One region of the Bacillus cereus group sp. N8 genome, then DNA from elsewhere that is predicted to be linked to it. Evidence: predicted binding sites of a transcription regulator. Region 1 holds the regulator's gene; the other holds the start of a gene.

Region 1 (3,423 bases):
ATTTTGAACCGAAATACGATCAATAATAATTGTCATCAAAATAATACCTCCACGAGATCATTTGCTTAATATAAAGTGAAACTTTAATCAGTGGGGGTTTTGTTCATCCCCCACTGATTATTAGCCCTCACCAATCGAGCTTTTACGGGCAGCAGGGCTTCCACCTAACTTCTTTGCTCCACCTGAATTTTGAGGTGGGAGTTTTACTGCCCACAAATAGCAGGATAAAAATGAAAAGCATATCAATTCCACCTGCTCCTACTAATTCTAAAATAACCATCACGCGTATATTCTCCTCAATATGCTTATACTACATACACACCCTTCTCGTAATCATTACTTCTACTGGAACCGGATCAACAGATTCGGTTTATTCACTTATTAACTTCTAAACAAGCGCATAATAAAAGACATATCAATAGATATGTCTAAATTCATCATTCACTATGTACTGAAACGATTGAAGTAGTATTACAACTGGAAAGCTATTACTCATGTATCTTTCTATTAATATCAAAAAAGATGGGCTATGCCCATCTTTTAATTTAATTTTGCATTATCTTGCTTTTTTAGAGCTTTTAATTTCGTCGGTGTAACATCCGTGCCTTCTTCGTTAACGACTTTAATTCCTTTTAATTCGTTTAACATATTTTGACGAAATCCTTTTAAATATTGTTCACGTAGCGATTGGCGCTCACGTTGTTCTTCTTCAGTTAAGCCTTCAGCTTTTGCTTTTTTCGCTAAGAAGTTAATGCGTTCAATGAGTTCGTGACTTGGCATCTCGAATCCCCCTTCTACTCAAAACTGATTATTATCATACAATAGTTAGTCCTCTTTATCAAGCAATTGCTTTGTATATTCTACATATCTTCGATGTACAGTTGCTTTTGAAACATCATGACCAAAACCACGAAGTGTTGCTGCAATTTCTTCAAAAGTTAATTCATTCCGGCGTAAACGTACAATTTCCTCAATTGGCACTTCTTTTTTCTCACGTCCTATACTTAAATGACGATTTTTCAAATTATTCTCCGGACGAAATCCTTTCTCTACCGCCCTTTGCATGCCACGCTTAATTTTTAAATTGTGAATCTTTCTTTGATACTCTTCCACAATTCCAATTATATCCAACACCATCGAGTCAGAATCCGAAAGTTGTAATTCACCATTATGCGTATGTGTATACACTTTTATTCCTTCTTTATGTAAACAATGCATTAATGCAATCTTCGCATTCCCTCTACCAAGACGCGTTTCATCTTGTATTAAAAGTACATCAACTTGTTCATCTCGAATTGTATCTAATACTTCTAATATACCATCACGTTCAATTGTATAGCCACTAGCCTGCTCTTCAATCACTTTTATCACATTCATTTGATAGCGCTCAGCTAAATGCAATAATTCATCCTTTTGACGCAATAATGATGTTTCTTGCGCTTCTTTTGTTGTACTGACACGCGCATAAACAATTGCATTCATTTTGAACCCTTCTTTCTCGCTTTATTTTCCCTCTAGTGTATCATAAATCTCCCTATTGTTCGAACTTATGTTTGTAGAATGTTTTTTCGCATGTTATACTTATTAATAAGAAAAACGAAAGAAAACGAGGTGTTAGAAAACATGGAAAAGTTAACGAAACGCCAGCAAGACATTCTCGACTTTATTAAGCTAAAAGTACAAGAAAAAGGATATCCACCTTCCGTACGTGAAATCGGTCAAGCAGTCGGCCTCGCTTCTAGTTCTACAGTGCACGGACATTTATCACGACTAGAAGAAAAAGGATATATTCGACGCGATCCAACAAAACCACGCGCAATTGAAATTTTAGGTGACAACCGAATGGAGACAGAAACACAATCTGTTATTCAAGTTCCAATCGTCGGAAAAGTTACTGCTGGTTTACCGATTACAGCAGTCGAAAGTGTAGAAGATCACTTCCCACTTCCAGCTAGTATCGTTGCTGGAGCAGATCAAGTGTTTATGTTACGCATTTCTGGAGATAGCATGATTGAAGCTGGTATCTTTGATGGTGATTTAGTTGTTGTTCGCCAACAACAGTCTGCATACAACGGTGAAATTGTAGTTGCTTTAACAGAAGATAACGAAGCAACTGTTAAACGTTTCTACAAAGAAAAAGACCATTTCCGTCTACAACCGGAAAACGCTTCTCTAGAACCTATCATTTTAAAACAAGTGTCAGTTATCGGAAAAGTAATTGGCGTATATCGTGATTTACATTAAAAATAATAAAAAGAAGATAATCCCCTTATTTATATAGGGCGTTATCTTCTTTTATATTTTGATAGATTTCCGTTCACTCAAAAGAATACATTACATTAATTATTAACGCGTTTCAATAGTAACGTCTCCAGCAGCGGTTTTACCGCTAATCTTTTTACTTCCATTACCGATCGTTATATTTTTATTTTCTTCATTAAAAATTGTCACATCTCCGGCAGCGCTTTGCCCAGTTACAACTGCATCTTGTGGTTTTTCCAATAAAGTAATATCTACATCTCCAGCGGTTGAACTTGCCTCTAAATCATATTTAGAATCATGATCAATAATATCTATATCCCCACTAGCCGTTTTGGCTGTTGCTTTCCCTATTACTTTTTTAAAATTCACCTCACCAGCTTTTGTAGATCCCTCCACACTCTTTGCTGTTACATGTTTCAAATCCACTTCTCCAGCTAGTGTTTCAACACTTACGCGGTCACTTTTCACATTACTTATTTCTATTTGTCCAGCGGATGAATTTACTTTTATCTCTTGATAAGAACGTTCAGGTACTAATATAGTCAATGCAGGCGCTTGAAATCCGAAATTGTAAAATGAAAAATCAAATGAAACACCTTTTTCTATTTCCCCTATAACTTTTAATGTGTCACCATCTTCAGCAATACGAATCTCCTGTTTACTTATGTCTCCTGTTTGCTTTACATAAAAAGAGGAATCAGGAGATTTTTGTACAACAATATCTCCAGCATCTAACTTAACTTCTACATTTTTTAGCGTTTCGTTTTTAATAACTTCTTCCTTATTTCCTTTCTCCACAGTTTCTACTGCTTTTTTATATGTTTGTGAAATCCCTATTACTCCAATAATGATACAAGCGATAGCTACTAATAATATTTTTTTCATCATCTACTCCCCTTTTATCATTTTGAAGTTCCATATTACATAGCGCACACATAATCTTTTAAACCACTTCGTACTATAATAAGCTACAATACATAACAACAAACCTACTCCAACAAACGTTATACTAACGAAAAGATCCAACCATATAAAAGTACCCATGAACACTTTTAAAATAACGAAAAATGGTGTCACTACACTAGCAATACCACCCACCCAAAAGGAAAATATAAAAGCTATAATTGCAATTAATGGGCCTAACACAATAATAAAGTTAAA
Region 2 (3,423 bases), on a different contig from region 1:
CGGTGTATTTACCCTATTTGTAGCGAAACCGTCCGTTGTTATCATTCCTACTGCATCATTAATATGAAAACCAGCGCTTAAAATTTCATAAAGCTTTCCATCTTCCTCATTGATAATCATAGGTATATTTAAATAGGGATAGTTATTTATATCGTTATGAATAACTGTTCTTGCTGTATTCTTTCTTATCGGATTCTCTTGCATTTTATACACTCCTTTATAACTATTCAAACCTAATCACTTAAATCGATTCTATTTTACGTCTATTATATTAGAAAATCGCAGTGTCATCTTATTATAAAAAGCATCGGTACATATGACAGCACTATTTTGCTGGTCAATACCAACAACAGTCATATAGTTAGAGAGTAAATAACCATCTTCATAATATGTAATTAGTATTTCTTCTTCAGATAATAAGGAACAAAGCAACATGTTCTCAATCAGTTCTTTTTCTTCAGTGGTTAAGATTGGCCGAGTTACTTTGTTTTTCTCCTTAATGATTTCACGAATACCAGCAAACTGTTCAGGCATTGCTGCGAATGGAGTCCATTTGACCATTCCTCTTCCTTTTGGCATATTGGCGTTATTCATGCTTTGTGTCCCCCTAATAGTGTGTTTCTGTGTCTAGCTGTAGCGCTATGCGTGTAGGAAATCCCTCGTAAAATACTGTTCTTCCCAAATTTTGTGCGTATTTCATCCATTACTTTTGTTAACTTCATTTCTTGTTCTCGTTTCGTGAGATTATCAAAAAGAGAAATTTGTTCTTCTCCTTCTTGAAGTAGGTTTGTTAAGGATATGTTTATGCTGCGAATGGGTTCGCCAGTATATTGTTGATGTAAAAAGTATGTACAGATATGATAAATATCCATCGTTAGATTTGTTGGGCGGTTTAAAGTATGTGTTTTTCTAATGCCACCTGTATAACTCTTGCTATAACCGACAGAAAAATGGATGGTTTGAGCAAGTTTGTTTTGTCTTCTAAGCCGATAACAAACTTCTTCAATATGTTCCAGTAGAATAATCGGAAATTCTTCTATTGTGTAGTCACGCATTAGAATTTGGCTTTTTCCAATAGAAGTTGTGGCAGGAACATATTTTTCTGAAATGCGACTAAAGTCAATTCCGTGGCTATGTAAGTGTAATTCTTCTCCAATCTTGCCGAAGCTCTGTTTTAAGTATTTAAGGGGATAATTGGCTAAATCTCCAATAGAGTGTATTCCCTTTCGTTTTAACTTTTCTTCTGTTTTATATGATATGCCCCAAAATTTATTAAGTGGTCGTATGCTCCATAGTTTTGCAGGTACATCCTCGTATTTCCAAAAAGCAATCCCGTCTTTGTTCTTCTTAGCTTCAATGTCTAAAGCAACCTTACTCATTAATGGGTTAGGAGCAATTCCGATGGTACATTCAACTCGTGTATGATCGTATATTTCACGTTTGAATTTCATAGCGAATTCGTATGGATCTTGGGCGAATAAATGGATGCTATCGGTAATATCCATAAAAAATTCATCGATGCTGTATTGGTGGAAATCCTCATAAGGAACGTATTGCAAAGCTAATTTTGTTATGTAATTGGAGCATTTAATGTAAGTACCCATAATTGGATTTACAACAAGAATATCTTTTCTGCGAGGAATCTCGTATAATCTTGCCATCTTCTTTACACCTAATGCTTTTAATGGTGGGGTTGCAGCTAGAACGATTGAACCATTTCTATTTACATCATCTACTACGGCTAATTTTGTATGCATTGGGTCTAATCCCATTTTGATGCAACTTACTGAGGCGTAAAAGCTTCGTAAATCAACACATAAGATGATTCTATTCGGTAGGATTGAATAGTCATACACTGTGATTCCTCCCCTTCATAAAAGAACGTCCGTTCTTATTATACACGAACTTATGTTCTTTTATGAAGGGGATTTGAAATATAATGTAAAAATGAAATAAAGAATGTTGCAACTATTATATATTCCCTTTATTAGCAGCCGATTTTTAGCTATAGCGCTATGAGGATATGTTTATTTCCGACAAAACCTTGCAAAGACTGTGCGAGCTTCGTCGATGGATTTTAAGAGGTATTAGCCCTTGGATATGGAATTTTCCTTATAGGAGGTGGCATAGCGCTATGTCAGAAACTGAGATAGTATATACCAGCAATGAAGTCTATAGTCGTTTGGGGGTAAGTGGCAGCACACTTAGAAAGTATTCGGATGTCCTTGAACGTGAAGGGTATGATGTAAGAAAGAATAGTCGGGGGAGAAGGGAATATACAGAGTTTGATGTTGTACTTATTGAACAGTTAGTAGAGTTGAGTAAGCAAGATGGCATGACTTTAGAAAAAGCTGCGAAAATGATTGCAAAGCAGTTTGGAATCCATAATAAGAAAGAGGAATCCCAGGGGACAGATCCAGTTCCTTATCAAATGCAGTATCAATTCCAGCAACAATATAGCGCTATGATAGATGAGATTAATAAGGTGCAGCAAGCTAACCTTTTAGAAATGGAAAAGAGACTAGGTGATCGTATAGAGCAAAAGAACAAATTAATCGAAGAAGATATTAAAGAAAGAAATAAATTAATAAAGGAAGACATGAAAGATCGGAAGGAACGTGAAGAAAGGATAGAAAAGAGGTTAGAGCTAAGGGATGATAATCTTATGAAGATGGTCAGGGAGATTCAAGATGCAAAACGTACTATTGTATCAGCCCAGGAAGAAATAGCGGCAGCTAGGTTGAAAAAGAAGTCTTGGTGGAAGTTTTGGGGTGATTTATAATTTTATATTTTTATAAAATTATAATGGGATTCAGCCGAGATTTTTCCGTAGAATAAGGAACCCATAAAGGATTCCTTTTACATTATGCCGTTCTATAATCGTTGTTTTTAAGCTTCTTTCTAGTATCCCTAAATGCCAGGATTATTATTATCATACATATTAATTTAAGCCAGCGAAACTCCTGGTGGAACATTAGTCCTGAGAAGAATTCATAAGCATATAAGGAACCAATGACAAGGAACAGCCAGAGCATAAATTTCAAATCTTTTAAATGAAACTTGTAATTATGAATCTTTTTCCACATATGTATACACTCCTAGTCTGTTGAAGTTCTATAATTCTTATTGATGATATCTCGCATGTTTGCGATAAAGAATAGAAGGAATATGATGCCTATGATGCCGCTAACCCAATAATATGTACCTCCAGTTGTGAATTTATCATAGAAGGAGTAGGCGCTCGAGATTACAAGAATCGCTGAGCATATAGTAGAAATTAATAATGAACCGAAACTTCTCATGATGGTCACCTCAATTCTAAAAGTTATGACTTTAAATATAATTATACATATATATATAAAGATTCACAAAGGAATTACGGTATAATGTCGAAAAAATAAGAATTATGAGATTTTTTGTTGA

What was found. Region 1 encodes LexA, which represses DNA repair genes until DNA is damaged. Its sites were predicted from a motif close to CGAACATATGTTCG; they were not measured.
Positions count from the first base shown of each region.
Region 2: the regulator LexA is predicted to act here: its motif matches at 1,902-1,915, upstream of JDS80_RS29935 (Y-family DNA polymerase).

Region 1 is NZ_JAEHBK010000003.1:379,544-382,966, forward strand. Features, by position in the region: gene JDS80_RS08305 (DUF896 domain-containing protein) at 541-780, opposite strand; gene JDS80_RS08310 (YneB family resolvase-like protein) at 826-1,482, opposite strand; gene lexA (transcriptional repressor LexA) at 1,624-2,244, shown strand; gene JDS80_RS08320 (DUF4097 family beta strand repeat-containing protein) at 2,347-3,150, opposite strand; gene JDS80_RS08325 (DUF1700 domain-containing protein) at 3,151-3,423, opposite strand, start outside.
Region 2 is NZ_JAEHBK010000073.1:624-4,046, forward strand. Features, by position in the region: gene JDS80_RS29925 (hypothetical protein) at 1-204, opposite strand, end outside; gene JDS80_RS29930 (YolD-like family protein) at 253-594, opposite strand; gene JDS80_RS29935 (Y-family DNA polymerase) at 591-1,856, opposite strand; gene JDS80_RS29940 (DUF3967 domain-containing protein) at 2,135-2,782, shown strand; gene JDS80_RS31790 (hypothetical protein) at 2,865-3,086, opposite strand; gene JDS80_RS31795 (hypothetical protein) at 3,099-3,302, opposite strand.